4 regions of the Mycoplana sp. BE70 genome follow, and region 1 is predicted to be linked to each of the others. Evidence: predicted binding sites of a transcription regulator. Region 1 holds the regulator's gene; each other region holds the start of a gene.
The links. The regulator LexA, encoded in region 1, represses DNA repair genes until DNA is damaged. The targets are predictions, from matches to a motif close to TGTTCNNNNTGTGTTCNG.

Region 1 (7,915 bases):
ACGTAGATGCCGGGTATGACCGCGAGCCCCAGCGTGGCCGCGACCAGCCCGAACATGTCGACGAACGAACGGCGGTTCGTGACGATCCGAACGCGCTTGGCGCGGCGCTCGAACGGGTAGCGGATAACGTACCAGGCAATAACGCCGAGCACCCACAGTGTTTGACCGATTGCGGCAGCAGATAGGTTCATTTAGATTCAGGGCCTGCTAAATTTCGCTCATACTGCACAGCGGATTTTGTCTCTGACAAGACGAAAAGTGAATAGTCCGCAACGATATACAGATGTGGCCGGATGAAGTCCGCGACGAAACGATCCCCCAGCAGGGCTCCCTTCTTCCCATTCCAACGGCAGACAGAGCGCAGAACCAGGTGCAGTGCTGGGCCGGAGCGCGTCGCGGTTTTGAGATAAGCATGCCGTGCCACGGGGCTTGAATTTTCGCCGGTCTTTGCAAGATGCGTTTCCCGTCGATCCGAGGCAACCGAATCAGCCAGCATTCATTTCGCGAAGCTCTGTGATGTACTGCTGCGGCCGGAGCCAGATTGGCGGCGTCTTGTAGCCCATGGACTTGGCGATCTCCCCGGTCCAGGCGTTGCAGTTGTTGACGGTCGCCTGCCAGAACTTGGACTTGGCCTTCAATTGCCGAATGAACGCGACGGTCTTCTGGTATTCGGCCTCGGTCAACTTCACGCGCCAGCTTGCAGAGCGGTACTCCTCTTCGAGATCACCATCGCTCGCTCCGGTCTCAGCCGGCACTGGCAGGAAATGACCGAGGACATAGGGTGCCGCATCCTTGGAGGCCGGCGCGAGGCCCGCGACCTCGGGATTGATCATCCTGCCGGACTTGTCGGTGCGCCCGAAGATCACATAGGTGTGCCCGTAGCTTAGGGCGTAGCGCGAGCGGAATTCGATAAAATAGAGCTTCTCGCTGCGTTGCGTTGCCCCCTCGGGTGCCCCGGTATAGCCGCGGTAGTCCGAAACGTAACGGGGTTGCGGTGGCTTGTCCTCGGATTGGCAGGATGCAAGCACAAGCGCGAAGGCGGCTATAAGCGATGCATGGCTCTTTCCCAGCGTCATAGAACACGCTCCATTTACCGGTGCCACGGTCAGGGTAGCCTAAATTTGGCCGGAAAGCACCCTCGCCTGCTATCGGCAACAGCCGTTAGCGTCTTTGCCGGAGAGAGCGCACAGAAAGGGGAAGTGCCGCCAGGCACTTCCCCGATCCAAGGCTGGTTGTCACTTATATACGGGTGCCGGCTGTTCGACCGGTGGCGGGGCTTTGCCCTTGCCTTTGCCGACTGTGCCGCAGGCACTGAGACTGACAACGGAAAGTACTGCTACTGTCACGATTAGAAGTCTGCTCATCAACATGTCCTTTCCTTGGAACGGAATAGGTTTTAGAAGGCAACGCTACTACTAATAACCTCAAAAGCAACAAAGGCATAGTGCGTAATGGACACAAAGTTAATCACGGCAAAGAGCTGGCAAGATCAGATTTATCAACGAATTGTTTCAAGCCGTGATCAATGACTAACCTGCGCGCTCTTGCAGGCTGCGATTCCGCTTCCTGCGGCGGCTCTTGGCGAAAGGACCGTCGCTTCCGATTGTTCAGTAGACCGTGCGCCCCATCAACAAGGGGCCCCATAAGTGCCTGCATGACAGCGCCAAGTCGGAATAACCGTGGCGCAAAACTGGTGGAAGGCTTGGACTTTATGGCCTGAAACACAGGAAGCACATGGACCTGGGCCTATTCCTTCCGGATGTATTGTCAAATGACCTTCACTCGCGTTCCCACGGGCGCGCGGCTGTAGAGATCGACGATATCCTCATTCGTCAGGCGCACGCATCCGTTCGAGACCGCATGTCCGATCGACCACGGCTCATTTGTTCCATGCAGCCGGTACATGGTGTCCTGTTTGCCCTGGTAGAGATAGAGCGCGGCCGCTCCAAGGGGGTTGTGCGGTCCGCCTTCCACGCCGCCCGCATACTGCGCCAGCCGCGGTTTGCGCCGAATCATGTCGTCCGTCGGCCTCCAGGATGGCCATTCCGCCTTGCGACCCACGGTCGCCTCCCCCCTGAACGTCAGGCCCTCTTCGCCGACGGCAACGCCGTAGCGGATCGCACGGCCACCGCCCTCGACGAGATAAAGGTACCGTTCGTAGGTGTTGACGACAATTGTGCCAGGCGCCTCGTTTCCATCATACGCGACCTGACGACGCCGGTATTGGGAGGCTACGCGATAGGTCGACATGGAGGGATATCCCGCCGACCCGAAGGTCGAACTGCATCCAGAAGCCAGCAAACCCAGCCCCAGGAACACGAATCCCCGACGCGTCATGAAGTTCCTGTCCATTTGCACCTGCTAGCGATCAGACGAACCCCTGCCTTTTTTAGGCATACCATTGCGGCGCGCTCCGGCCAAGTCTCTCCCTTTGATTGAAGCCGGAAGAAAAAATGTGCCGACTAACCATGTCGACTCCGCTTCCGACGAATCCCCTTGCGTCGAAGGGCGGCCTCTGTTCGACTGGCCGTGGCAGTCAACAGGGATGAAATGCGATGGCGTTTGCCTTCGACGGAAAAGTCGCGATCGTGACGGGCGGTGGCTCGGGAATAGGCGCCGCCATATCGCGGCGCCTGGCCGCCGACGGCGCCGAGGTTGTCCTTGCTGACGTCGACCGTGACGCCGCAGAGGGCATTGCCGCCGAGATTCGTGGTGCGCACGGAGACAAGGCCCATGCGTTCGCGGTGGACGTCACCGACGCAGAAGCGGTCAGGAGGCTGGTCGAAACGACGGTGGAAAGATGCGGCGGCTTGCATCTGGCGGTTAACAATGCCGGCATCCACGGGCCGCGGCTCCCCAGTGGGGACTATCCCATAGACGGCTGGCAGAAGGTGATGGACGTCAACCTGAACGGTGTCTTCTACGGCATGAAGCATCAGATTTCCGCCATGATGGCATCCGGTGGCGGCGCGATTGTCAATGTCTCCTCCGTGCTCGGTTGCGTCGGGCTGCCATTTACGGTTGCCTATACCGCGGCAAAGCACGGCGTAACGGGACTGACCAAGGTCGCGGCAATCGAGTATGCCAAGTTCGGTATCCGCATCAACGCCGTCGGTCCCGGCTGGATCGAAACCCCGCTCCTGACGGGGCACCCGCAACTGGCGAGCAGCCGTCGGATGGAGTCGCTGCAGCCGATGGGGCGACGAGGGCGCCCGGAGGAAGTCGCCGCACTGGTCTGCTTCCTGCTTTCGGACGAGGCGAGCTTCATCACGGGCAGCTATCATCTCGTGGACGGTGCCTATAGCGCACACTAGCGTGTCGGCCGGCTGACCTGGCAGATCGAGGGGGGTACTGAACGAGGTCTTGCGGTCCGCATCGGACCCCGCGTAAAGTCTTGCCGACCAAGATCGGGAACTGTGGATGGTTAAAGCGGAACAAGGACAAATGACCGGACTGATAACCGCCGGCATACTCGTTCTTGCGCTGCTGCACGCCGCACAATCGGTCTTCGTTCCGTTCGCGTTTTCCATGCTGGTCATCGCGTTGATATGGCCGGTCCAGGCCGCCCTCCAGACGGTGATGCCGCGGCTGCTTGCGCTGCTCATAGCGCTGACCGTGACGATCATCGCAGTGGTCTCCGTGGGGTCATCGATTGCCTGGGGGCTGGGTGTCCTCGGGCATTGGCTGTTCCTCAACGCCGGCCGTTTTCAGACGATCTACCTTGATTGGGCCCAATGGCTGGAAGAGCATGGTGTGGCGGTCGCCGGCCCGTTGGCAGAGCGGTTCAACGTCGGCGCGCTCGTCGGATTGCTGCAAGGGGTCGCCGGACGCATGAACAGTTTCGCCGGTTTCACGCTGGTGATCTTCATATCCGTCATGCTCGGCCTTCTGGAAGTGGAGGACGTCAAGCGACGCCTGCTGTTGCCGAGCGTCCAACCGCACGGTGCGCGGATTCTGGCGGCGAACAGAAGGATCGGTGCCAAGCTTCGACGCTTCATGGCCGTGCGTACGTTTGCCAGTATCCTGACGGGGTTGGTCGTTTGGATATTCGCCCGGTTCGTTGGTCTTGAGTTGGCTGCGGCCTGGGGAGCGATCGCGTTCGCCCTCAATTACATTCCTTTCCTCGGGCCATTCGTGGCGACGGTCTTCCCCACCATGTTTGCGATTGCCCAGTTCGATTCGTGGCAATCCGCAGTGTTCGTCTTCGTCGGACTGAACCTTATCCAATTTGTCATCGGCAGCTACCTGGAGCCACGGCTGACCGGTGCTTCGCTCGCGATTTCACCGTTCGCCGTGATTTTCTCCGTGTTCTTTTGGAGTTTCATGTGGGGTCTTCCGGGTGCCTTCATTGGCGTTCCCATCCTGATTTGCCTCATCGAATACGCAGCACAGGTGCCGGCGACCCGCTGGATCGCCGTGCTCCTGTCCAGTACCGTGAATGATGAAGCTGTTGCCGCTTTGGACCGCCGCGACAGGACTTGAGCCGCCTGACCGGAATGGCAGCGGATACTAGCTCACCGCGGGAACTATAACGCCGATCAACAATCGTAGTGTCAGCACAAAATCGGAAAAGCGGGCTTTTTGCCCCGTACTTGCCGGCCGCCGGTTGAGAAGAGACAGCACCAATAGCCTGCCTGGGCCGCCGCGCCACGAGCGGTTGTACCTGGCCGAAAAACCGGATTACACTTGACCGTTCGTTCGGATGGACAAGACTACGACAGGCAAGAAAATCAACGAGAGAGGAAGGAATGGACATGACCAAGATTTCCCTAGTGCTCGTTCTGGCCGGGCTCGCAGCGGTCGGCTGCACGCCAACCGAGAGGGGCGCCGGCATCGGCGCAGCCACCGGCGCCGTGATCGGCGGCGCCATCACCAATGACGTCCGCGGCGCCGCCGTCGGAGCCGCCATCGGCGGTGTTTCCGGCGCCGTCATCGGCCATGTGGCCGGACAGCCTGGTCGTTGCTACTACCGCGACCGTTACGGCCGCCGCTACGTCGCCGCGTGCCCATAACAGCCTCACCGGCCCTGTCGCTGTTGAACTGGAAAAGACCTTGTCCTTCACGAGGTCTTTTCCCGAATAATGGAAGTTCCCGCCGGGATCACGGTTGGAAATCTCGAACGAGCGCCTGCACCCTTGATTGAAATTTGCCCCCTTGCGGAACACATATGGAACAGATAGTGTCTGTTCTGGATTTGTTTCACGATTCTGGGTGACGAGCCATGCTGACCCGCAAACAACAGGAACTGCTCCTGTTCATCCACGAGCGGATGAAGGAGACCGGCATTCCGCCGTCATTCGACGAGATGAAGGATGCGCTCGATCTCGCCTCGAAGTCGGGCATTCACCGGTTGATCACAGCCCTCGAGGAGCGCGGCTTTATCCGCCGGCTGCCCAATCGGGCACGCGCGCTCGAGGTGATCAAGCTGCCCGAGGCCTATTCGCCGAGCCTGAAGGCGCGGCGCGGCTTTTCCCCGTCCGTCATCGAAGGAAGCCTTGGCAAGCCGGCGACGGCGCCCTCCCCGGCCAAGCCCGCGGCCGCGGACGGGTCGGCTTCGGTTCCGGTCATGGGGCGCATCGCCGCCGGCGTGCCGATCTCGGCTATCCAGAACAACACCCATGACATCGCGGTTCCCATGGAGATGCTCGGCGCTGGCGAGCATTATGCGCTTGAAGTCAAGGGCGACTCGATGATCGAGGCCGGGATCCTCGACGGAGATACCGTCATCATCCGCAACACCAACTCCGCCAACCCGGGAGAGATCGTCGTGGCTCTCGTCGACGACGAGGAGGCGACGCTGAAGCGCTTCCGCCGCAAGGGCGCCTCCATCGCCTTGGAAGCCGCCAATCCCGCCTACGAGACCCGCATCTTCGGCCCCGACCGAGTGAAGATTCAAGGCAAACTGGTCGGCCTCATCCGCCGTTATCACTGACCGCGTCTTCTAGGTCGAGATATGTGTTTGTCCGCCAGTCGTACAGGCGGTGCCGGCTCCAGGGGCGGTGAAGTGTCGTGACCGCGTTGCGGACGCTGTAACTTGCGCGGCCAGTCGGATCGAATGTCTGCGGCGTTATTTCAAGGGCGCCGGTGCGGCGCAGGCTGCGCGCCGAAACGAGTTGGGCCCCGGAACGGCAGGTTTCCATTCGAAGGTCTCGTGGCACGACCACGAGATCGGCACTGTCGCAGGCCGTTCCGAGAAAGGCCGGGTCCTCGACCGCGAGGACACGCCAACCGGCCGGCGCAGCACCGGCGCACCACGCCCTGCGGCGGCAGACGAATCGCTTTTCGTTGGCGGCTGTGGCGAACGCTGTACGCATGTCATCGCGCGCACGCGCCATCGCAGCAGGGTCAAGCTCCCGTTCCGCGCTCCTGCGCTGTCGCGCATCCAGGCTCGCTACTGGTGCTGCTCGGTCCGCAGAGTCCTGCGCGCGATCGATACCCGCGGCACCTCCGACCGCGGGCGCCCGTTGCGCGGCATCTTCATCGGTCAGGTACAATGGCGAACGATGGCTTTCGATGCGAAGGGCGCGACGCCATTGATCGTAGATGAAATCGGGCGGTTTCGACCGATTCGTGGCGGCCTCCCCCGCGTGACGAGCGCCACCAGCCGGCCGTCCTCCGATACGAGAAGCTCGGGCGGCGCATCCGATGGACGGACGGCCACAATGGCCACACCGAAGACGAGTGGTAGAAGGCCGATGAGCGCGAGACGGGTGCGAAGCAGGCAGATGAACCCGCCACCTGCAGCAATGAGCGCGAATGCCAGCGGGGGGCAATCTGCCGGTGACCACCTCTCCGCCCCAGCCGGCAACCCAATTGGCCATGGCGATGATCCAGTCGACGCCCCGTCCCATGATCGCCAGCGGAATGCCGTCCAGTCCGAGCGGCATGAGCAGCATGGCGATGACGGCCATCGGCATGACGATGAACGAAATGATCGGCATCGCAAGAAGGTTTCCGGCAAGGCCATAGGCCGGGATGCGATGAAAATGTCCGATGGAGTAGACGAGCGTTGCGACCCCGCCGATCAGGGACGACAGCAGAATCCCACCGGCAAACGCAGATGCAACCGAAAGGATCCGTGACCGATCACCGATCCACCTGGAGCGCCGTACGGACCAATCACGCCAGGCAGCATAGCCCGCAACCAGACCGAGGGTTGCCGCATAGGACATCTGGAAGCCGGGACCAGTGACCGCGGAAGGCGTCACCGCCAGAATGATCAGTGCCGAGAGCGCGACATTGCGCAGGCTGATGGCGGTGCGGTCGAACAGGACAGCGAACAGCATGACGACGATCATCAGCCACGAGCGAATCGCCGACACCGCCCCGCCGGAGATCAGGATATAAAGGGTGACCGTGATCAACCCGCCGATGGCTGCGATTTTTTTGATCGGGAACTGTTCGGCTGCGCCCGGAACCAGCGCCAGCAGCAGTCGGGCGCCGACCAGAAAGGTGCCCGCCGCAAGTGCCATGTTGAGCCCTGAAATCGCCAGAACGTGCGCGAGGCCCGATTGTCGCAAGGCCTCCACCGTTTTCGGGCTGATGCCGCGCTGTTCGGCCGTGATCAAGGCGGCCGAAATTGCGCCGGCATCGCCGCCGATGCGGCCGCGAATGTGTTGCGTGATGGCACTCCGCCATTCGGCCACCATTCGGCTTGCTGCACCGTATGCGGTTTCAATTCGCGCCGGCAGGTTCAACTCCGTCGCCGCCGGTTTGCCGTAAAAGTATCCGATAGCCCCGGTTCCGGCGAAATAGGCGTCGAAGGCAAAGTCGTTGAGACCCGGCAACGCCGGTCCGGACGGCGGATTCAGGCGCGCGCGTCCGACGATCCCGCTGCCGATCGGCAGCGGCGGATGGGGACTGCGCGCAAGGAGACTGACGTGGTTGGGCGGACGCCGCAATGTCGGGCCGTCGG
Region 2 (7,915 bases), on a different contig from region 1:
TGGTTCAGCGATTTCAGAAGGTTGGACCGTTCGATGGTGATGCGCATGGACGTACCGCTTTCGACCCTGCCCGCCGGCTCGCCGGCGCGGCGTCTTTTCTGTTGCCGGCTGGCGCCGGAAGATGTGGAGGGGCAAATTGGCAGATTTTCGTGTGCAAATGCAAGAGGCTCGGCGATCGTCACCGGGGAAACCGATGCCGCGCGCAAACCTTGCGGGCTTGCCGCGCGCTCCGGCCTCGCCCATAAGGAGGCGGGATCGCGCATTTGCGCCGGATGATAGCAGGAACGCACGCTTCAGATGCAGGAAGAACCGCACAAGGGGAGCGCCTCCGCGGCCCGCAGTTACCGCCTCCACGGGGTGATGGTCCCGGCGCGCCCACTCGAGCCGGCGCTCTATCTGGTGGCGACGCCGATCGGCAATCTGGGCGACATCACGCTGCGCGCGCTGGAGACGCTGGCCGGGGCCGACGTGCTTGCCTGCGAGGATACCCGCGTCAGCCGCGTGCTGCTGGATCGCTACGGCATCGCCACGCGTCCTTACGCCTACCACGAGCACAACGCCGATGAGGTCGGTCCCAGGCTGGTCGCGGCGCTCGAACAGGGAAAATCGGTGGCACTCGTCTCCGATGCGGGCACGCCGCTGGTGTCCGATCCCGGCTACCGTCTGGGCCAGCTGGCGCTTTCCGCCGGCTGCAAGGTCGTGCCGATTCCCGGGCCGTCGGCGCCCCTGGCCGCCCTAGTCGGATCCGGCCTGCCGAACGACGCCTTTCTCTTTGCCGGCTTCCTGCCGGTCAAGGACAAGGCGCGCCGCGATCGCCTCGGCGAGTTTGCCCGTGTGGATGCGACCTTGATTTTCTTCGAGTCGCCGCATCGGATCGCGGCGACGCTCGCTGCCGCGGCTGAGGTGCTTGGAGATCAAAGACAGGCGGCCGTCTGCCGCGAACTGACCAAGACGTTCGAGGAGTTTCGCCGGGGATCGCTCGCCGAGCTTGCCGCGCACTACCAGGCAAATCCGCATGTCAAGGGTGAAATCGTGCTGGTGGTCGGCCCGCCGACCGAAGCGGCTGTCCCCGAAATCGCCGACGTCGATGCGCTGCTTGCCGCCCTGGCGCAGGAGATGCCCGCCGGCAAGGCCGCAACAGAAGCAGCGCGCCAGACCGGCCTGCCGCGCCGCGATCTCTACCAGCGCCTGGTCGGCATGAAGGCGCGCGATGGGGACTGAAGCGGAACGCAAGCTCCGCCGAAGGGCCTTTCGCCGTGGCCATGTCGCGGAATTCGTCGCCGCCCTCTATCTGCTTGCCAAAGGCTACCGCGTGCTGGCCGTCCGTTACCGCACGAAGGTCGGAGAGATCGACATCATCGCCCGCAAGCGCGACCTCGTCATTTGCGTCGAGGTGAAGGCGCGGCGGAGCGAGGAGAGCGCGGTCTTCGCGGTGACGGGGACGGCCCAGCGACGCATCCGCGCCGCAAGCGACCTGTGGCTCGCCCGCCAGCGCGATGCGCATCGGCTGTCCGTCCGATACGATATCATCGCGGTTCTGCCGTGGCGTGTCCCGCGGCACCTGCCGGATGCGTTCTGACTGCCGGCGACGACCGATGCGCCGATCGATAAAATGCGACCGAACATCTGCACTCCGTCCTTACCTCCGCCCGCTATGGTTGCCGATGAACCATCGTGCGGAGTTGTAATGGTCTGGAAACTGATGCTTGCGGGCGTGATCGGCATGGCGGCCAAGACGCTGCCGCTGCCAATGGCGCCGTCGCGGCCGCTGATCGCGGCCTCCATGGACGAGATGGAGATGGTCGATGCGCCGATCGAGCCGTCGTTGATCGTGGCCGGTGAGCCGCACGCCCGGGTCGCGCTGCATTCGCGCGGCCATGACGATCAGTCGACCACGGCAGTCTGGGATTGCACTGCGGGCACCTTCCGCTGGTATTTCGGCTGGGACGAGACGGTGATGATCCTTGAGGGCGAGGTGCATGTCATCGCCGAGGACGGCAGCGAACGCACGCTTCGCGCCGGCGACATCGCCTATTTTGGCGGCAAGACCTGGGCGACATGGCAGGTCGATACATACGTTCGCAAGATCGCCTTCTGCCGCAAGCAGTTTCCAGCCCCGATCGCCACGGCGCTGCGGCTGCGCGACATGATGCGCGCCGGACGTGGCCGGGGCGGGCTCGCCGCCTGAGGCATCGATCGTGCCATTTGAGGGCAGGCGGCGTGCAGGCGCCGCCCGTTGCGTTTGCCGGGGCGCAAGCCTAAATGTGGGCGGCAATCCGTGAGGAAAACATTCCATGGCAAAGATCAAGAACGTCGCGGTCCAGATGGACCACGTGTCCACCATCAATATCAGCGGCGATTCCACCTTCGCCATGAGTCTCGAAGCCCAGGCTCGCGGCTACCAGCTCTTCCACTACACGCCCGACAAGCTCAGCCTTCGCGACGGCAGGGTCTTTGCGACCGTCGAGCCGATGCAGCTTCGCGACGTCAAGGGTGACCACTACGATTTGGGCGAACCCGAGCGGGTCGACCTGTCGACGATGGACGTGGTGCTGTTGCGCCAGGACCCGCCCTTCGACATGGCCTACATCACCTCCACCCATCTGCTGGAGCGCATCCATCCGAAGACACTGGTGGTGAACGATCCCGCCTGGGTGCGCAATTCGCCGGAGAAGATCTTCGTCACCGAATTCGCCGACCTGATGCCGGCAACGCTGATCACCCGCGACCCGGCCGAGATCCGCCGCTTCCGCGAGGAGATGGGCGACATCATCCTCAAGCCTCTCTATGGCAATGGCGGCGCCGGCGTCTTCCACTCGACCCGCGACGACCGCAATCTCTCCTCGCTGCTCGAAATGTTCGGGCAGATGTTCCGCGAGCCCTTCATCGCCCAGGCCTATCTGCCGGACGTGCGCAAGGGCGACAAGCGCATCCTGCTCGTCGACGGCGAGCCGGTCGGCGCGATCAACCGCGTGCCCGCCGAGCACGATGCCCGCTCGAACATGCATGCCGGCGGCCGCCCCGAGGCGACCGAGCTGACCGCCCGCGAGATCGAGATCTGCAAGCGGATCGGCCCGTCGCTGCGCGAACGCGGCTTCCTGTTCGTCGGCATCGACGTCATCGGCGACTACATGACCGAGATCAACGTCACCTCGCCGACCGGCATCCGCGAGGTGCGGAAATTCGGCGGCGCCGACGTCTCGAGCCTCCTGTGGGATGCGATTGAACGCAAACGCGCCTGAGCGACTTGCGCCGGCGTCTGATCGAAGAGGCGCCGGCACCACTATCCATCCGCTCTCCGCGATCCCCTATTCGCTTCGGTCGTAGGAGAACTGGATCCCCGCCGTGCCGCCCGTTTCGATGAACAGGTTCATGAAGGCGGGCACTGTTTCCTTGCGCGACCAGTCGCGTTGCAATTCACAGAAGAGTTGCGGCACGCTGATCATCTTGCCGCCCGCCTGCTCTATGCGGTGCAGGCCCGCCTCGTGCGCGGCGACGACATAGACCTCATAGCCCGCCTCCAGCGCGTCGATGGCCGGAAACGTGAGGCACGCCTCGGTCCACAGTGCCGTCATGATCAGTTTCTTTCGACCGGTTTCCTCGACCGCGCGCCGGAATTCCACGTCTTCCCAGGAGATGATCGTCGTGCGATCGTAGGTCGGGTATCGTTCCAACGCCTTGCGCACTTGCGGAATTGGCGGCTTGTTCAGGCCGGTTTTGACATTGACCGTCGAGTGCACGATCGGCAGCCCGTACACGACAGCCGCCTTGGCAGCGCCGACGACGTTGTTGACCAGAAGTTGACGGTCCATTGAGGCGATGGAGTTCACCTGGACCGGCTGGTAATCGATAAGATGAAGGCTGAATTCTTTGGTGTCAGAAGGTGATCGGTGCTCGGATCGCGGATAGGTTCACTGACCATGACTTCCTCCCTTGGGTATGCGGTGGATGTCTGTTGGATACGCGGGGGCTTGACTTGGAGCATTCCGCCACGGGCGATGGCCGTATAGCTCTTGGATATTACGCTGCCTTCTTGTTCTCGAATGCATTGCTCCGGTCGCATTTCGCCCGCGGACTTGAATAGGCGGTCGCGTTTGTTCTCATGCGTGCGGTGTTTGCAACCGGGCGCAACCGGTTTGCACGGCCTGGCTGAAAATTGTTCCGTAAATGTTCTTGTTCCATTCCATTTTCTATGACAGATTGTGATGACGTCGGGTGAGGCGATCGGCGGCAGACTGTTTGGGGGACGGTCATGGTGGCACGGGTCAGTACGGTGGCGTTTCAGGGCATTGACGGCGTTCCCGTCGAGGTCCAGGTGATGGTGGCGCCCGGCAGGGTCGGCATGCAGATCGTCGGGCTCCCTGACAAGGCCGTCGCCGAGAGCCGGGAACGAGTCCAGGCCGCGCTGCACGCATCGGGTCTCGCCTTGCCCGCCAAGCGGGTCACCGTCAACCTGGCGCCGGCAGACCTGCCCAAGGAGGGAAGCCATTTCGATCTTCCGATCGCGCTCGGCCTGATGGCGGCGCTCGGCGCCATTCCGGCCGACGCTCTGGAAGGTTACGTCGTCATCGGCGAACTCAACCTCGACGGTACGATCGCGGCAATCGCCGGCGCTCTGCCGGCGGCCATCGGCGCCAATGCGCTCGGCAAAGGCCTGATTTGTCCAGCCGACAGCGGTGCCGAGGCGGCCTGGGCCGGCGCGGAGATCGACATTCTGGCGCCCCGCAGCCTGATTGCGCTCGCCAATCATTTTCGCGGCACCCAGGTGCTCAGCCGGCCTGAGCCCGCCATTCGCGCCGCACCCGCCAACCTGCCGGATCTTGCCGACATCAAGGGACAGGAGAGCGCGAAGCGCGCGTTGGAGGTGGCTGCGGCCGGTGGACACAACCTCCTGATGGTCGGGCCGCCCGGCTCCGGCAAGTCGATGCTGGCCGCCCGCCTGCCGTCGATCCTGCCGCCGCTCGCACCGGCCGAACTGCTCGAAGTCTCGATGATCCATTCGATCGCAGGCCAACTCGCTGGCGGCAAGCTGTCCGATCGCCGCCCCTATCGGGCGCCGCATCATTCGGCGACGATGGCCGCACTTGTCGGCGGCGGCTTGCGCGCCCGGCCCGGAGAGGCGTCACTCGCCCACCACGGCGTTCTCTTCCTCGACGAGTTCCCGGAGTTCTCGCCGCAGGTGCTTGATGCGCTGCGTCAGCCGCTCGAAACCGGCGAATGCGTGATTGCCCGTGCCAATCATCGCGTCAGCTATCCGGCGGCGATCCAGCTAGTCGCGGCCATGAACCCCTGCCGGTGTGGCATGGCGGGTGAGCCGGGTCAGGTCTGCGCGCGCGGGCCGCGCTGCATGGCGGATTACCAGGGTCGCATCTCCGGTCCGCTGATGGACCGCATCGATATCCGCATCGACGTGCCGGCCGTATCGGCGAGCGATCTCATCCGCCCGATGCAGGCAGAATCGAGCGCGACGGTGGCGGCTCGCGTCGCGCGTGCCCGCGAGGTCCAGCGCGATCGTTTCGTGGCCCTTGGCAGCGCGGAGGTTTCCATCAATGCGCGTGCTTCGACCGCGCTGATCGAGCGCATCGCGGAGCCGGACCCCGGCGGCCTGCAGCTCTTGCGGGATGCTGCGGAGAAGATGCGGTTTTCTGCCCGCGGCTACCATCGCGTGCTCAAGGTCGCCCGCACCCTGGCCGACCTCGACGGAAAGGATAGTGTCGGCCGCATCCATCTTGCCGAGGCGATCTCCTATCGTATCGCCGGCGAACGGCTGACGGCCGCCGCCTGAGGCCAGTTTTGACGCCGGGACGCGGCCGTCGCAGGCGGGTCACGACAGGCTAGGCCCGCAGCCACGACGGGGCTGGTATGAAGGCAGACTTGCGCGCGTTCTCGGAAGGCATTGTCCGGACGGATTGTGTTGCCGGCTTGAGAGCACCTTCGGGAACCGCGCCGCTTTCAGGCAACGATTGGCACACAATGCCCGACACACAGTAATCAGCACACAACGGTCGCGCCGACCGCAATGACAATGGCGGTACGTGCATGGCTGCGACCGCGCAATGGCCAGCAGGGCACACCGACGGTGTGCCCTGCAATCGTTCGTCGCTTGCTGAAGCGATCAGCCGCCAAGGCCCTCGAACAAAGCGGTCGAGAGATAGCGCTCGGCAAAGGAGGGAATGATGACGACGATGGTCTTGCCTTCGTTCTCCGGCCGTTTGCCGACCTTGATGGCGGCGGCGAGTGCTGCACCGGCGGAGATGCCGACCGGCACGCCCTCGAGCCTTGCCACCAGGCGGGCGTTCTCGAACGCCTCGTCGTTGGCCACGGTGACGACTTCGTCATAGATCTTGGTGTCCAGTATCGCCGGTGCAAAGCCTGCACCAATCCCCTGGATCTTGTGCGGGCCGGGATTTCCGCCGGACAGAACGGGGCTGTCCGCAGGCTCGACGGCCACCACCTTGACGCTCGGCTTCTTCGCCTTCAGCACCTGTCCGGCGCCGGTGATCGTGCCGCCTGTGCCGATGCCGGAGACGAGAATGTCGACCTGACCCTCGGTGTCGTTCCAGATTTCTTCCGCTGTCGTCTTGCGGTGAATCTCCGGATTGGCCGGGTTCTCGAACTGGTGGGGGATGATCGCGTCGGGAACCGTCGCCGCCAGTTCCTCGGCCTTGGCGATCGCGCCCTTCATGCCTTTCGACCCTTCCGTCAGCACGAGCTCCGCGCCGAGCAGCGCCACCATCTTGCGCCGCTCCACCGACATGGTTTCCGGCATGGTCAGGATCAGCCGGTAGCCCTTGGCCGCTGCGGCGAAGGCGAGGGCGATGCCGGTGTTGCCGGAGGTCGGCTCGATCAGCGTCGATTTTCCGGGGGTGATCTTACCCTGCGCCTCGAGCGCTTCGATCATCGCCACCCCGATACGGTCCTTGACCGAAGCGATCGGGTTGAAGAATTCGAGCTTTGCCAGAAGGTTCGCCTTCACGCCCTTTTCCTTGGCCAGCTTGTCGAGCCGCACGATCGGAGTGTCGCCGATCGTCTCGATGATCGAGGCGTAGACGCGGCCACGGCCGGGTTTGCGGGGTTCAGACATATTCGGCTCCCTTTCAATCTTCGAATGTTGTGCGGAGAATAGGTTCTAAGACGTGCGGAAGCCAGTGCCGCATCATCCACGGATTGTCCGCGAATTGAAAAAATCGCATTCCAATGCGGTTGAAGACGGATCTTTATTTCACGCTGCGCGGGTTGCGATGTAGGCTGCGGTGCTTGCCAGTATGCCTGCCGCCACGCGGTTGAGGCTCCGAAGGGCGCTCGGCCGCTTCAGAAGCGTCCGGGCGCGCGATGCCAGCGCCATGTAGGGAATGAGCACCACCAGGAGCACGATGAAGGTCGCGCCGAGCAGCAAGCCGTAGTCTTCGAGACCGATCGCGCCGAGGTCGATCAGCGTTGGCACCAGCGCCACGTAGAAGAGCATCGTCTTGGGATTGCCGGCCGTTACAAGCAGTCCGGACAAAAACGACATGGCCATGCTGGAGGAGCGGCGGGCCTCGATCTCCTGCGGCACCAGGCCCGTGGTCCAAAGCTTCCAGGCGATGTAGCAGAGATAAAGCGCGCCGGCGATCTTGATCGCCATGAAGGCCGTTGTGAAGGTCTGGGCAATGAAGGCCAGGCCAAGGATGACGGCCGTCAGGTAGATCATGTCGCCGAGGATCAGGCCGAGTCCCATGAAGAAGGTTTCGCGGAAGCCGGAGCCGAGCGCACGCGCGACGATGGCGGTGATGCCCGGACCCGGGATCACCGCAGCGATGAAGAGCGCGCCGCTGTAGGCAAGCAAGGCTGCAAGTGTCATGAGATACCTCGCTTTCGCGCGATCTCTACGCCTGTACGAACGCGCATTCAAGCCGGTCGCCGAGACGCGCGGTTG
Region 3 (7,915 bases), on a different contig from region 1:
CGCCGAGCGTCGCCGCCTCGGCCATCGGGATCAGGCGGGATCCTTCGGGAAGCAGCGGCTCGGCCATCTGCTCGACCATCTTCAGCGCATCACCGAGCGCAAGCCCGTCCTTGAGACCGGCCGATAGCGACACGGCGCGCAACTGCCGCTCACGTGACAGTTGCGGAGCCACGGCCTGCTCCTTGAGCGTCGCGATCGAGGACATCGGCACGATCTTGCCATCACCCGTTTTCAGGAAGGTGTTTTCAAGGTCGGTCGGATCGTTGACCGGATTGGTCGTCGAGGACAGGATCACCGGATAGGCTTGCCCGTCCACATAGACGTCGACGATGCTAGAGCCATCGATGATGGCCTTCAGGGCGGAGGAAAGCCCGTTGATATCGATGCCGAGGTCCGAAGCCCGTTCGCGATCGATGGTCACCGAAAGCTGCGCCTGGTTGGCCTCGTAGTTCAAGCGCACGTTCTCGAAGCGGCCGCTGTCCTCGATCTTGCGCACCAGTTCGGCGGCAGCATTGCCGAGCTTGTCGTAATTGTTGCCGACGAGGGCCACCTGCAGCCCGTTTCCGGCACCACGGATGCCGAGGCTGTTCGGCTGGATCGCAAAGGCGCGGACGGACGGAACCTGCGCGGCGGCCGCATTGATGTCGGCGACGATCTGCTGCTGTGTGCGATCGCGCTCGCCCCAGGGCGCCAGCGTCAGCACCATGAAGCCGCTGTTGCTCGAGCCGCCCATTCCGGACACGGAATAGATGTTGACGATTTCGCCGCTGTCATAGAGCGGCTCAAGTTTCTCCTCGATCAGCCGCATCTGTTCCTGGGCGTATTCGAGAGAGACACCCTGCGGTGCGCTGATCCGCATCATTACCAGCGAGCGGTCCTCGCTCGGTGTCAGCTCCGACTTCAGAGTTAAGAAGGATCCAGCGCCGAAAGCGGTAAACAGCAGTGCCACCATGAAGACAATCAGCGGCGCATTCAGGCAGGCCGTCAGCGTCCGGCGATAAAAGGCGGCGCAGAGATTGCCAAAACGACCCAGAATGCCGCCATGCCCATGCTCCGTCGCTTCCTTCGTCAGCATGCGCGAGGCAAGCATCGGGCAAAGCGTCAGCGCCACGAAGCCGGAGAGCAACAGCGCAAACGCCAGCACGAAGCCGAATTCACGAAAGAGCCTGCCGGTCTGTCCCGGCAGGAACGAGAGCGGCACGAAGACGGCGCAGAGCGTGGCCGTCGTCGCGATGACGGCGAAGAAAACCTCCAGCGTTCCCAGCACGGCGGCCGCCCGCGGTCCGAGCCCTTCGGCACGCCGACGCACGATGTTCTCCAGCACGACGATCGCGTCGTCGACGACGAGGCCGGTGGCGAGCACGATCGCCAGAAGAGTCAGAATATTGATCGAGAAGCCGGCGAGATAGATCGCCGCGATCGTGCCGATCAGGGCGATCGGCATACTGATCGTCGGGATCAGCGTCGCCCGCCAATCGCGCAGGAAGAGGTAGATCACGAACGTCACGATCAGAACGGCGGCCAGGAGAGCGATCTCCACCTCGTGCAGCGCGCCGTCGATGAAGACCGCGTCATCGCTGGTGACGCGCAGTTCGGTCCCCTCCGGCAGGATCGTCTTTAGTTGTTCGACCGTCGCCTTGATGCCGGCGGAAATGTCGAGCGTATTTGATTGGGCCTGGCGAATGACGCCGAGGCCGATGCCCTGGCGCCCGTTCGAGCGCAGCGCCGTGGTGCCATCGTCCGGCCCGAGCGTGATCGTCGCGAGGTCGCCGAGCCTGACGCGGTTCTGCAGCATCAGGTTCTCGAAGTCGGCCGTCGTCGCAAGGTCCGCCGTCGCGCGAACCGTGATGTCCTGGTTCATGCTGGTGAGCGAACCGGCGGGCACGTCGAACGAAGCGGTCTTCAGCGCCGTGCTCAGATCGCCGATCGTCAATCCGCGGCTTGCGAGCTTCGCCTGATCGATGTCGACGCGGAACACCTTCTCCTGCTCGCCTGAAACGTCGATGTCGGCCACACCCTCCACGGCCGCCAGCCGGTCGGTGATCTCGTTCTCCGCCAGTAGCGTCAGGTCCTCCATCGAGAGGCGATCGGAGGTGAGCGCAAGCCGCATGATCGGCTGGCTGTCCGCGTCGGCCTTGACGACGCGCGGCTCCTCGGCGCTGTCGGGAAGCTGGTTGGCCACGCGACCGAGCGCATCGCGCACGTCGTTTGCCGCCTGGCTCACGTCGGTCGTATCGCTGAACTGCAGGGTCACGCGGCTGCGTCCAAACGACGAGGTGGAGGAAATGTCCTTGATCCCCTGCACCCGCGACACCGCCCCCTCGACGACGTCGGTCAGTTCGCGGTCCACCGTCTCGGGCGAAGCGCCTTCGAACACCGTCGTGACGGTGATCACGGGCTGATCGACCGAGGGCAGTTCACGGATCTCGACGCCGTTGAAGGCGGCAAGCCCCGCAACGACGATCAATGTATTGATGACGAGCGCAAAGATGGCGCGGCGCACGAACAGCGCGGTAAAGCCCGCCTGACCGCCGCGCATGTCGGTAACGGCCTGCCGCTCCGCCATCACGTGCCCTCCGCGACCGGGGGCTGCTGCGCCTCCTTGCCGACGTTGAGGATCTTGACCTCGCTGCCGCTACGCAGCCGCTGCAAGCCCTCGATCGCCACAGCGTCGTCCTCAGCCAGTTCGGCGTCAACCAGAACCTTGTCCGGGTTGCGCTGGATGATCTTGACCGGGATCTTCTCCGCCTTGTCATCGACGATGCGCCAGACATAGGAGCCGTCGGCACTCCACTGCAGCGCCAGCGGATCGATGCTCGGATAGCGATCACCCTCGAAATGCATCGTCACGGAAAAGGACATGCCGGCGCGCAGGATGTCTTCCGGATTGTCGATGCGGGCGCGCACCCGCAACGTCCGGCTTGCCTGGTCGATCCGATTGTCGACAGCCTCGACGGAACCGGTGAAGATCTCGCCCGGCCGCGCAATCGCCGTCGCCGACACCGGGCCGCCCACCCGGATCTTCGTCACGAAACGCTCGGGCACCCAGAAGTCGACAAGAATCTCGGAGCGGTCATCGATGCGCGCGATTTCGCTCGAGGTGGTGACATAGTCGCCCGGATTGACCGAAATGATGCCGACAATACCGGCATAGGGCGCGTTGATGTCGCGGCGGCGCAAGTCGAGCTCGGCCCTTTGCAATGCAAGTTCCGCTGCCTTCAACTCATCGCGTGCGTCCTGGATCGCAACATCCGTGACGGCTGCGGCCGCCTTGAGGTTTTCGTAGCGCTTCAGCTTGTCCGTCGCCCGGTCGAGGGTCAGGCGGGCCTGGTCTGCGGCGATCTTTTGCTCGTCGTTGTCCAGTTGGGCGATCAACGCGCCCTGCGTGACGCGGTCGCCGGACTTCACGACGACCTGCGTCAGGTTGCCGCTCGAATAGGGGGTGACGACCACGGTCCGGATCGCTTCGCCGTCGCCGATGGCGCTGAGCCGGTCGTTGACGAGTGTTAGTTGCACGGGTTTCGTCACCACCAGGGTCGGTCCACCGAAACCGCCGCGCTGGCCATTGCCCTGCCCGCCTTTGCCCCCCTTGTCGCCATTGACGGCGCTGCTCGGCGCCACAAGCGCGACCAGACTTTCCGGCAGGCCGGCCGCCTTCAGCGTGTCGCCTGCTCCGGGCGCGAGCCGCCCCCAGATGAGCAGGCCCGCTCCGACCACGGCAAGGCTGACAAGAACTTGTTTCCAAAGGCGCATTGAATTCTCCGGGCAAGGGTCGACGCTCCGCGTCGGCGCGGTTGCCGTATAGGGCAAGTATCGTGTCTTGCCCATGAACCGGCAATGAAAGAATGCGATCATTACGGAATTGTAAGATTTGCGCGAAGGTTCGATTGCAACCACTATAGATCGCAGTGCAAGGAGCCTCGCCATGAGCACCATCAAGCCCGCCGCCGACCTTGAGGCCGATCCGCGCGTCAAGGCCGTCTTCGACGACATCCGCACCACGCGCAAATCCGACTTCATCAACAATATGTGGCTCTACCTCGCCTTCGACCCTGCCCTGCTGGAAAACACCTGGCGCGAGGTCAAGGCAATCATGGCAACACCTTCGACGCTCGATCCACTCGTCAAGGAAATGCTCTACATCGCCGTGTCGGCCACCAACGGCTGCAATTACTGCGTCCACTCGCATACGGCAGCGGCAAAGGCGAAAGGCATGAGCCCCGAGCAACACGCCGAGTTGATGGGGATCATCGCGCTCGCTGCCAAAACGAACCAGCTCGCAACCGCGCTGCAGGTCCCGGTCGATCCGGCATTCGACGCCGACCGCAGCTGACTCGGCGGCACCACAACCAAGGCAGCCCGGGCGATCCCTGTCCGTGCCGCGCTGCCCCTGGCCGCTGGCCCTTTTCGCCCGCCTCCGCGGCATTTCAGACACAATCCCTGGCCCATCATTCCCATGACAAAGATGTGATCGCCCTCCAGCCTTGTCATGCCGTCGGGAACATGGGTAGGCATCGGCCTGCACACACCTCCACCCCGGAAAGAAACTCCCCTAAATGTCGGCTGCATCTCTCACGTCACGGAGAACGTTCATTTTGACTGCCGCTGCCGCGGCGCTGGCGGGCTGTACCACCACAACGCCGAGCGGCAAGGACGCGCCCATCCCACAAACGCTCCGGCGCCCGATCGAACCGGCGACGACCGCTGAACTGGATGCCATGTACGGCGCGGTCGAGGATGGCGGTCACTCGATTCTGGCCGTTCCGTACCAGCAGATCGATCCCAAGTTCTACAGGCAACGCGTTGAAAACCCGACCGGAGAGCCGGCCGGAACCGTCGTCGTCGATACGCCGTCGCGCTTCCTCTACGTCGTCGAGCCGGGCGGCACGGCGATGCGCTACGGCGTCGGGATTGGCCGCGATGGCTTTTCCTGGCAGGGCGAAGGCATCATCCACTGGCGTCAGCACTGGCCCCGCTGGAAGCCGCCGAACGAAATGATCGCGCGCCAGCCGGAGCTCGAAAAATATTCCATCGCCAACGGCGGCATGGAGCCCGGCGTGAAGAACCCGCTCGGGGCGCGCGCCCTCTATATCTTCCAGAATGGCCGGGACACCCTCTATCGGCTGCATGGAACCCGGGAATGGAAATCGATCGGCAAGGCCGTCTCGGCCGGCTGCGTTCGTCTGATGAACCAGGACGTGATCGACCTTTACAAGCGTGTGCCGTATCACGCCCGGATCGTCGTTCACCAGGAACCGCTTCAGGCCTGAATGCGCCTTACCGGTGCCGGCAATTATAGTTGTCCGGCACCGGGAGTGGAGCGGCTGACGGGTGCATGGCTATCCACACCTTCGTTCTTGCGATCGAAAGACCGGAATAAAAGAAGAACACAAAACTGGCCTTTCGCCCCCGAATCACTACATTGGGCCGCATGATGAGCGGTTACGACGACATTCCCTTCTTCGACGACGAGGATCCGGCGCTGAAGAAGGCCCCTGCCCCTGGCCAGAAATCCGGTCACGCGCCGACCGGCGGCATTGCCGCGCGCGCCATGGCTGCCCGCGACGCGCACCGTGCGCCCGACTATCTCGCCGGTCTCAACCCCGAGCAACGCGAGGCGGTCGAGACGCTGGACGGCCCGGTGCTGGTGCTCGCCGGCGCCGGCACCGGCAAAACGCGCGTGCTGACGACCCGCATCGCCCATATCCTCGCCACCGGCCGCGCCTTTCCCTCGCAGATTCTCGCCGTGACTTTCACCAACAAGGCCGCCCGCGAAATGAAGGAGCGCATCGGCCTGCTCGTCGGCGGCGCCGTCGAGGGCATGCCCTGGCTCGGCACCTTCCACTCGATCGGCGTCAAGCTCTTGCGCCGCCATGCCGAACTGGCCGGGCTGCGATCCGATTTCACCATTCTCGACACCGACGACGTCGTGCGGCTGATCAAGCAGTTGATCCAGGCGGAGGGCCTGGACGACAAGCGCTGGCCGGCCAAGCAGTTCGCCGGCATGATCGACACCTGGAAGAACAAGGGCCTCGATCCGGCGCAGATCCCCGAAGGCGACGCGCGCGCCTTTGCCAACGGCAAGGGCCGCGAACTCTACGCGGCCTACCAGACCCGGCTGAAGACGCTGAACGCCTGCGACTTCGGCGACCTGCTGCTGCACCCGATCCGCATCTTCCGCGCCAATCCGGATATCCTGCGCGAGTATCACCAGAAGTTCCGCTACATCCTCGTCGACGAGTACCAGGACACCAACACCGCCCAGTACATGTGGCTGCGGCTTTTGGCGCAGCGGTCGCCGGCATCAAGCGCGGCACGGGGTCCGTCCGAAGGACGGCAAGGCCAAGTGGCCGTCGCGCCCGATGGCGCGCCCCCGCGGAGCGAGCCGCGCAGCGGCGACAGCGCGAGCGCAAAAGAAAAGCAGCAAATAAATATTTGCTGCGTCGGCGACGACGACCAGTCGATCTACGGCTGGCGCGGCGCCGAGGTCGACAACATCCTGCGCTTCGACAAGGATTTTCCGGGCGCCAAGGTCATCAAGCTGGAGCGCAACTATCGCTCCACCGCCCATATCCTCGGCGCCGCCGGGCACCTGATCGCCCACAACGAGGGCCGGCTCGGCAAGACGCTGTTCACCGACCGCGTTGATCCGGAGGACGGCAAGGTCATCGTGCATGCCGCCTGGGATTCCGAAGAGGAAGCCCGCGCCGTCGGCGAAACGATCGAGACGCTGCAGCGCCCGGACCGCAACGGCAAGCGCCACAACCTCAACGACATGGCGATCCTGGTGCGCGCCTCCTTCCAGATGCGCGAGTTCGAAGACCGCTTCGTCACGCTTGGCCTGAACTACCGCGTCATCGGCGGCCCGCGCTTCTACGAGCGGTTGGAAATCCGCGATGCCATGGCTTATTTCCGCCTCGTCTGCCAGCCGGCCGACGACCTCGCCTTCGAGCGCATCGTCAACACGCCGAAGCGCGGCCTCGGTGACACGACCATCCGCAACCTGCACGACTATGCCCGCGCCCGCGACATTCCGATGCTGGCGGCGGCAAGCGACATCATCGAGACCGACGAGCTGAAGCCGAAGGCGCGCAAGGCGCTGTTCGACGTCGTCACCGATTTCAAGCGCTGGCAGGCGCTGCTGGAGACCATGCCGCACACCGAACTCGCCGAGCAGATCCTCGACGAGAGCGGCTACACGGCGATGTGGCAGAACGACAAGTCGGCCGAGGCGCCGGGGCGGCTGGAGAACCTGAAGGAGTTGATCCGCTCGATGGAGCAGTTCGAGAGCCTGCGCGGCTTCCTCGAACACGTCGCGCTCGTCATGGATGCCGAGCAGAACGAGGACCTCGACGCCGTGTCGATCATGACGCTGCACTCCGCCAAGGGGCTCGAGTTCGAAACGGTCTTCCTGCCCGGCTGGGAGGAAGGGTTGTTTCCGCACCAGCGCGCCCTCGACGAAGGCGGCCGTGCGGGCCTTGAGGAGGAGCGCCGCCTCGCCTATGTCGGCATCACCCGCGCCAAGCGCAACTGCCACATCTGGTTCGTCTCCAACCGCCGCATCCATGGCCTTTGGCAGTCGACCATCCCCTCGCGCTTCCTCGACGAACTCCCCGAGGCGCATGTCGAAGTGGCCGAATCCGACCAGTCTTACGGCGGCTACGGGCGCGGCGGCGGCTATGGCCAATCGCGCTTCGACAAGCAGGAGCCGTTCCAGAACAGCTACTCCACCCCCGGCTGGCGCCGCGCGCAGCAGAACAAGACCGACGCCACCCGCGACAACTGGGGCAACCGCTCCGGCCATGCGGTCGAGCGCATCGGTTACGGCGAAAGCGGACCGCGCGCCCGCACCATCGAAGGCGAACTCGTCGCCAAGTCGACCACGACCGAGCCGTCGCGCTTCTCGGTCGGCGAC
Region 4 (7,915 bases), on a different contig from region 1:
AGGAAGCAGCCGTCACCGGCAAAGCAGATGACCTCCCGCTGCGGGAACAGCTGCTTGGCGGCCACCGCCGCCGGCAGACCGTAGCCCATCGAGCCCGAGGTCGGCGCCGCTTGCGTGGCAAAGCGCCGGAACCGGTGGAACCGGTGCACCCAGGTGGCGTAGTTGCCGGCACCATTGGTGAAGATCGCATCCGCCGGCACGTTCTCTTCGAGCCAGCTCATGATCGGCCCCATCTGCACGTCACCGGGGCCGGAGGCCGGCGGTGTCGACCAGGCGAGATAGGACGCGTGCATGGCCTTCGTCCGCTCCGCCCAGCGCGGCGGGGAGGCGGGGGCGAGATCGGCGAGGCTGGCGACGAAGTCCGAAGCGCTGGCGCAGATCGCAAGCTCCGGCCGGTAGACGCGCCCGAGTTCGGAGGCATCGGGATGGACATGCACCAGCGTCTGCTTCGGGTAGGGGCTGTCGAGCAGCGTGTAGCCCGAGGACGGCATCTCCGAATAGCGGCCACCGAGCATGAGGACGAGATCCGCCTCGCGGATCTCCTTGCCGAGCGCCGGGTTGACGCCGATGCCGGAGTCGCCCGCATAGTTCGGGTGCAGGTGGTCGAACAGCATCTGCCGGCGGAACGAGCAGGCGACCGGCAGCGCCCAGCGCTCGGCAAAGGCGGCGATGCCGGCGACGCTCTCCTCGTTCCAGCGCGTGCCGCCGAGGACGACGACCGGCCGCTCGGCCTTTTCCAGCAGCGACTGCAACTGGGCGATCTGCTTCGGGCCTGGATGGGCCTCGACCGGCGTATAGGGGATTGCAACCGGCGCCTCGACCGTCTCGGTCAGTATATCCTCCGGCAGGGCCAGCACCACGGGCCCCGGCCGTCCCGAGGTCGCGACTGCGAAGGCGCGGGTGACGAACTCAGGGATGCGCTTCGGATCGTCGATCTCGGCCACCCACTTGGCGACCTCGGTGAAGGCGCGGCGGTACTCGATCTCCTGGAAGGCCTCGCGCTCGCGGGCTTCGCGCTGGACCTGGCCGATGAACAGGATCATCGGGATCGAATCCTGCCTGGCGATGTGCAGGCCGGCAGAGGCGTTGGTGGCGCCGGGGCCGCGCGTGACCATGCAGATGCCGGGCTCGCCGGTCAGCCGGCCCCAGCAGTCGGCCATCATGGCCGCGCCGCCTTCCTGGCGGCAGACGAGCACGTCGATGTCGGTGTCATGCAGGGCATCGAGCACCGCGAGGTAGCTTTCGCCGGGCACGCAGGAGATGCGGCGGACGCCATTGGCGACGAGGGCATCGACGATCAGTTGTCCACCGGTTCTCATGGTTTTTCCCTGTGTGCTCATTGCGGTGTTTGTCATGCGGATTTCCTCCCGGCTTCCAGTTTCTGGAGTTCGGCCAAAATCTCGTCGGTGTGTTCGCCGAGCCGCGGGCTCGGGCGTTCATAGGCAAGCGGCGTTTCGGAAAAGACGATCGGCGTGCGCACGCTCGGGATGCGGTTGCCGTCGCGATCCGGCAGGTCCAGTCGCATTCCACGCGCCTTGATCTGCGGGTCGTCGAAGGTTTCCGCGATCGAGTTGATCGGGCCGGCAGGTACGCCGTTCTCTTCGCATGCGGCCAGAAGATCGGACTTCTTCCAGTTGCGGCTGCGCTCAAGGATCAGCGGACGAAGCTCCGCGCGGAACTTGACGCGCGACTTGTTGGTGGCGAAACGCTCGTCGGAGGCGAGATCGGCCATGCCGAGCAACGCGCAGAACCGCTGGAACTGGCCGTCGTTGCCGACTGCGAGGATCATGTGGCCATCCGCGGTTTCGATCACCTCGTAAGGGGTGATGTTCGGATGGGCGTTGCCCAGGCGGGTGGGAGCGGTGCCGGAAACCAGATAGTTCATGTTCTGGTTCGCCATGACGGCCGACTGCACGTCGAGCAGAGCCATGTCGATCTGCTGGCCCTTGCCCGTCTTCATCACATGGATGAGCGCAGCCTGGATGGCCGTTACCGCGTAGATGCCGGTGAAAATATCGGCAATCGCCACGCCCGCCTTCATCGGCTCGCCATCCGGCGCACCGGTCACCGACATGAAGCCCGACATGCCCTGGACGATGTAGTCGTAGCCGGCACGGGCGGCATAGGGGCCGTCCTGGCCGAATCCGGTGATGGAGCAATAGACGAGTTTCGGATTTTCCGGTGCGAGGCTTTTATAGTCGAGGCCGTATTTCTCAAGCCCGCCGACCTTGAAGTTCTCGATCACGACATCGGCCGTGCGCACCAGCCGGTGGACGATCTCCTGGCCTTCTTTCGTCCGAAAGTCGACGGTGATCGAGCGCTTGTTGCGGTTGGTGGAGTGGTAGTAGGCGGCGGACAGGTTCTCGCCGTCCTTGCCGGTCACGAAGGGAGGCCCCCAGGCGCGGGTGTCGTCGCCGCCTTCGGGATTCTCGACCTTGATCACGTCCGCGCCGAGGTCGGCGAGCATCTGTCCGGCCCAGGGACCGGCGAGCACGCGAGCGAGCTCGATGACCCGGATCCCGGCAAGCGGCAAGTTCTTCTTGTCCATCATATCCTCCATGCCGACACCGTTCGTCGTCAACGGCAATCTATCCTCGGCAATGGGTGCTGGATAACAAAAAGGCGCATCGCGAGATAGCATCAACCGGGCATGGGTTGATGCGCGTCCGGACTTAATCGCGTTGCGGTCGGATCAGACGAGCGGCGGCATCGCGGGAATGGTCGGACGCTTTCGCAACTGGTGCTCGCGCCAGATCACATAGAGACCGGAGCCGATGATGATCGAGATGCCACCCCATTTCAGCGGATCGGGCAGGTGGCCGAACACCCACCAGCCGAGAATGGTGGCGGAAACGATCTCCAGATATTGCAGCGGCGCCAGCACCGAGGCCGGGGCGCTGCGATAGGCATAGGCGCCGAAAATGCCGGAGATGGTGGCGGCGATGCCGGCGCAGATGATGAACAGCGTGGAAATGCCGTGCGGCATGACCGGCGTGAACGCGGTCCAGTCAAAATGGTTGCCGACCAGAAGTGCGATCCCGGCAAAGGCCGCGCCCCAGAGGCCGGTATGCAACTGCATCGACCAGGGGTCCTCGCTCTGCGCTGCCAGCCGCGTGATCAGATAGAACACGGCAAGGCCGAACGCGGACACGACCGGCAGCAATGCGAACAGTCCGACCTCCTGCATGCTTGGCTGGATCACGAGCAGGGCGCCGAGGAAGCCCACCGCACAGGCTGTATAACGCCGCCAGCCGATCGTTTCCTTCAGGAAGATCGCCCCGAGGATCGTCAGGATGATCGGCTCGACGAAGAAAATCGCCAGTGCGTCTGCAATCTCCATCACAGCAAGAGCCATGACGAAACTAATCATCACGGTCGCGGCCATCAGGCCGCGAAGCGCATGCAGGGCCGATTTCTTCCAGGTCAGGTCGAGCAGAGTGCCGCGCCAGAGAACGACCGGGAGAAGCGTCAGCGCCTGGAACATAAAGCGGCAAAGGGTGATGACGGCCGCCGGAACCTCCGCCACTGCGAGCTTGGAGAAGAGATCGATGACCGGTGCTATAAGGACCGAAATGACCATCAGGACGAGTCCCAGCCGCACCTCCTGATGGAGCGTGGAGGGAGAAGTCGATGCATGTACGGTCATTTGGATCTACCGGTTCGGCGTTCAGTCTGCGCAATCCTTTGGCACCAGTTGCAAAAATCCGCAATCGGCATTTCTCGCAGGTCCTGCCGTTCCAGCAGCGTTTCATGGCGCAAACCGCGGTGGACGAGGCAGGTCACGTCGGAAAGCCCCGCCGTTGTCAGCCGGTCCCCGAGCCAGGTGACGGCGCGGCCGAAATCGGTCGCCGGGTCTTCGTTGCCACCCACGAGATGGATCGGCAGTCGGCTCGGCAGGCGCGCGATCGCATCCGTCTTCGCGGCCGCAAACGTCATGGCGAATACGTCGAGCCAGAGCGACACGCTGGCGTCGAAACCGCAGAGCGGGTCGGCGATGTACCTGTCGACTTCCGCTGCATCGTGCGAGAGCCAGTCGAAGTCGGTTCGACGTGGTAAAACTTTCTTCGCCCACGCAGCGAAGGTGAGTTTCGGCAAGATCTCGCTCGGCACGTCCGATCCCTTCAGCATCCGCTCGGCCAGCAGAACGGCTTGCGCAGCGCGACCGGCGAAGCCCGGGTTCAGATTGCAATTCCAGACCGCGAGACCGTCGATCCTTTGCGGGTGCGTTTCTGCAAACAGCAGCGCGAAAAGTCCCCCCATCGAATGTCCGAAGAGGATGATCGGCAATCCCGGATGGGCGGCGACGGCCAGCTCGCGTATCGCGGCCATGTCGTCCAGCGCCAAATGTAGTCCGTGTCGATGGGCGAAGCGGCCAATCGGCGCGTCCGGCGCGGTTGTATCACCGTGCCCGCGATGGTCATGGGCATAGACGTGGAAGCCCTCCGCCGCCAGGCGTTCTGCGAAGGCCTGGTAGCGGCGCGAATGCTCGGCAAGCCCATGGCTGATCAGGACCACGCCCTTGTCGTGACCGCGCGATGGTTCGTGGCGATAGGCGAGCCGTGCGCCCGTCGGGCTTTGCAGATGCCGGGATGTGCAGAACATGTCGCTCCGGGACGTCATGGCGAGACTGGTGATGCTGGCATGAAATTGATTTTCCACCGAAATGCAAATTGCGCTTCGTGCGGGTGCAGGGTTGTCAAAATTTTAAGTTGCAATTTTCCCGCAAATGTTGGTTAATGTTTATGGTTTGTTCTTGTTTGCGGAGGTGTCATGACAAGGCCCGGATCCACATGCATGCAAATGACGGCAATGTTCCTCTTTCTGGCGGTGGCGGCACCAGCGGCCGCGGTGACGCTACAGGGCAAGCCCGAGGACGATGGTGGAAAGTCCAAGACCGCTCATGTTCTGGCACTGACCTGGCAGCCGGGTTTCTGCCTGACGAAGCCGAAGGCTGCAGAATGCGCCCTGCCTCCGAAGGGCGCTGAGGAGGCGACACGCCTGTCGCTGCACGGGTTGTGGCGGGTCAAGAAGAGCTACTGCGGTATCGATGCCGACCTGAAAAAGCTCTACCGCTCCAGCAAATGGACGGATCTGCCCAAGTTGGCACTTTCCGAGACTACGGCGATACGGCTTGCCGCTGCCATGCCCGGTGTCGCCTCCGGGCTCGACCGCCATCAGTGGATGATGAACGGCACCTGCCATGCGGCGACGGCGGAGGACTACTATGCGCGATCCTTGGAGTTGCTGGACACCGTCAACGGCTCCGCGGTGGGCGTGTTTTTCCAAACGAAGGCGGGGAAGGCGGTGACGATCGCCGAGCTCGCTGCCGCCTTTGATGCCGCATTCGGCGCCGGAACGGGCGAGCGGGTGCAACTGCGCTGCCGTACGGTCGGCGACGAGAAGATCGTTACCGGGCTGACCATCGGGCTGAATTCGGGCGAGGGGGAACTCGCCGGGCTCATTCGGGGCGCTTCGGCCACCAAGTCCAGATGCGCCGGCGGACTGCTGGTTCGGGCGGGTGGTGACTGATCAGTTGAGCCGGGCGATGAGGGTGCTGCGCCCGGGCGTGTCTGCTTCCTACGCGACAGGGTGACCGTTGCTGCCCGGTCTCTTGGGCTGCAACGAGACAATTCCCGCTGTCTTGGTGTCGCTGCATTGCCGCTGCCGGGGAATTCGCCTACATAGCGGGCAAATTTTTCTTTGAATGCGGAGCAGGCGCGCAATGGCACGACAGTTCATCTATCACATGGCAGGGCTCAACAAGGCCTACGGCAACAAGAAGGTTCTGGAGAACATCCACCTTTCCTTCTACCCGGACGCGAAGATCGGTATTCTCGGCCCGAACGGCGCCGGTAAGTCGACCGTGCTGCGGATCATGGCCGGTCTCGACACGGAATTTACCGGCGAAGCCTGGGTGGCGGAGGGAGCAACCGTCGGCTACCTGCCGCAGGAGCCGCAGCTCGATCCGGCGAAGAACGTGCTGGAGAACGTGATGGAGGGTGTCGCCGGCAAGAAGGCGATCCTCGACCGCTACAACGAGCTGATGATGAACTATTCGGACGAGACGGCCGAAGAGGGCGCCAAGCTCCAGGACATCATCGACAGCCAGAACCTCTGGGACCTCGAAAGCCAGGTCGAGATGGCGATGGACGCGTTGCGCTGCCCGCCGGGCGATGCCGACGTCGCCAATCTGTCCGGCGGTGAGAAGCGCCGCATCGCGCTCTGCAAGCTGCTGCTGTCGCAGCCTGACCTGCTGCTGCTCGACGAGCCGACCAACCATCTCGACGCCGAGACGATCGCGTGGCTGGAAAAGCACCTGCGCGAATATCCCGGTGCCGTGCTGATGATCACCCACGACCGCTACTTCCTCGACAACGTCACCGGCTGGATCCTCGAGCTCGACCGCGGCCGCGGCATCCCCTACGAGGGCAACTACTCGGCCTACCTCCAGGCCAAGGCCAAGCGCATGCAGCAGGAAGGTCGTGAAGAGGCGACGCGCCAGAAGGCGATCTCCCGCGAACAGGAGTGGATCGCTTCCAGCCCCAAGGCCCGACAGGCGAAGTCGAAGGCCCGTATTCGCGCCTACGACGAGCTGGTCAAGGCGGCGGAGGATCGTCGTCCCGGCGACGCGCAGATCGTGATCCCGGTCGGTGAACGTCTCGGCAACGTCGTGATCGAGGCCGAGAACCTGACCAAGTCGTATGGCGACCGCGTGCTGATCGAGAACCTTACCTTCAAGCTGCCGCCCGGCGGGATCGTCGGCGTCATCGGTCCGAACGGTGCCGGCAAGACGACGCTGTTCCGGATGATCACCGGCCAGGAAGCGCCCGATAGCGGCGAGATTCGCGTCGGTGATACGGTAGACCTCGGCTACGTCGACCAGAGCCGTGATGCGCTCGCTGGCGACAAGACCGTCTGGGAAGAAATCTCCGGCGGCAACGACATCATCAAGCTTGGCAAGCACGAGGTGAATTCGCGCGCCTATTGCGGCGCCTTCAACTTCAAGGGCGGCGACCAGCAGCAGAAGGTCGGCACGCTCTCGGGCGGCCAGCGCAACCGCGTCCACCTCGCCAAGATGCTGAAGGCCGGCGGCAACGTCATCCTGCTCGACGAGCCGACCAACGACCTCGACACCGAAACGCTGGCGGCTCTTGAGGACGCACTCGAAAACTTCGCCGGTTGCGCGGTCATCATCAGCCACGACCGCATGTTCCTCGACCGGCTTGCGACGCACATCCTCGCCTTTGAGGGCGACAGCCATGTGGAATGGTTCGAGGGCAACTTCGAGGACTACGAGCAGGACAAGATCCGCCGCCTCGGCCCGGATTCGGTCAACCCGAAGCGCGTCACCTACAAGCGCCTGACCCGCTGAGGAACAAAGGGCAGGCGACGCGGTCCGCCCAGCGGCCGCTTGCTCTGCGGGGATCTCCACCAAGCCGCCACGCTGGACACAGCGTGGCGGCTTGTCATTACGGGCGCGGTTCGATCGGGCCGCCTCGACGCGGTGCACTCCGGCAACTGGCCGACTGATTGTGCGGCACCGACCGGACGTGGCGACGTCGTATTCGGGCGGCCTCCCTTCGGAGATTGCGCGCCCGGCAGGCAAGCAGTCTGTTTGTGTGATCTGGTAGATCTGCGGACGCACACGGCCCGGCTCCCACGTGCCCGGCCGCATCGCCTTACTTCCAGCTTCGAAGCGAGCCCGGAGATTGCGGCTTGCATTTGCGCAACTCATGACATAAACATATCTTTATGTCTTGATTGGATTGAGGGCGGGAATGGTGAAGCTCGGCTTGGACGACACTGTAGAGGTTTTGAAGACGGCGGGCGAGTCGACCCGCCTGCGCCTCCTGGCCCTTCTCTCCCGCGGCGATCTGACGGTCACCGATCTCACCGATATCCTCGGCCAGTCGCA

Region 2: the regulator LexA is predicted to act here: its motif matches at 4,158-4,175, upstream of J2Y48_RS01695 (YifB family Mg chelatase-like AAA ATPase).
Region 3: the regulator LexA is predicted to act here: its motif matches at 5,373-5,390, upstream of J2Y48_RS09335 (UvrD-helicase domain-containing protein).
Region 4: the regulator LexA is predicted to act here: its motif matches at 4,738-4,755, upstream of J2Y48_RS09650 (ribonuclease T2 family protein).

Annotation. Positions count from the first base shown of each region.
Region 1 covers NZ_JAVDTM010000009.1:143,546-151,460, forward strand. The annotation lists gene J2Y48_RS17710 (protein-S-isoprenylcysteine O-methyltransferase) at 1-191, opposite strand, end outside; gene J2Y48_RS17715 (hypothetical protein) at 486-1,076, opposite strand; gene J2Y48_RS17720 (ABC transporter) at 1,236-1,364, opposite strand; gene J2Y48_RS17725 (L,D-transpeptidase) at 1,768-2,352, opposite strand; gene J2Y48_RS17730 (SDR family NAD(P)-dependent oxidoreductase) at 2,556-3,314, shown strand; gene J2Y48_RS17735 (AI-2E family transporter) at 3,445-4,482, shown strand; gene J2Y48_RS17740 (YMGG-like glycine zipper-containing protein) at 4,755-5,012, shown strand; gene lexA (transcriptional repressor LexA) at 5,222-5,932, shown strand; gene J2Y48_RS17750 (ComEC/Rec2 family competence protein) at 5,913-7,915, opposite strand, start outside.
Region 2 covers NZ_JAVDTM010000001.1:353,254-361,168, reverse strand. The annotation lists gene dnaN (DNA polymerase III subunit beta) at 1-47, opposite strand, end outside; gene rsmI (16S rRNA (cytidine(1402)-2'-O)-methyltransferase) at 298-1,221, shown strand; gene J2Y48_RS01715 (YraN family protein) at 1,211-1,579, shown strand; gene J2Y48_RS01710 (cupin domain-containing protein) at 1,688-2,188, shown strand; gene gshB (glutathione synthase) at 2,295-3,242, shown strand; partial or broken gene J2Y48_RS01700 (isochorismatase family protein) at 3,309-3,922, opposite strand; gene J2Y48_RS01695 (YifB family Mg chelatase-like AAA ATPase) at 4,253-5,785, shown strand; gene cysK (cysteine synthase A) at 6,116-7,084, opposite strand; gene J2Y48_RS01685 (LysE family translocator) at 7,223-7,840, opposite strand.
Region 3 covers NZ_JAVDTM010000004.1:168,024-175,938, forward strand. The annotation lists gene J2Y48_RS09315 (efflux RND transporter permease subunit) at 1-2,566, opposite strand, end outside; gene J2Y48_RS09320 (efflux RND transporter periplasmic adaptor subunit) at 2,566-3,753, opposite strand; gene J2Y48_RS09325 (carboxymuconolactone decarboxylase family protein) at 3,926-4,333, shown strand; gene J2Y48_RS09330 (L,D-transpeptidase) at 4,557-5,270, shown strand; gene J2Y48_RS09335 (UvrD-helicase domain-containing protein) at 5,432-7,915, shown strand, end outside.
Region 4 covers NZ_JAVDTM010000004.1:241,721-249,635, reverse strand. The annotation lists gene J2Y48_RS09670 (thiamine pyrophosphate-binding protein) at 1-1,319, opposite strand, end outside; gene J2Y48_RS09665 (CaiB/BaiF CoA transferase family protein) at 1,352-2,560, opposite strand; gene J2Y48_RS09660 (DMT family transporter) at 2,693-3,646, opposite strand; gene J2Y48_RS09655 (alpha/beta hydrolase) at 3,643-4,602, opposite strand; gene J2Y48_RS09650 (ribonuclease T2 family protein) at 4,795-5,529, shown strand; gene ettA (energy-dependent translational throttle protein EttA) at 5,723-7,372, shown strand; gene J2Y48_RS09640 (metalloregulator ArsR/SmtB family transcription factor) at 7,779-7,915, shown strand, end outside.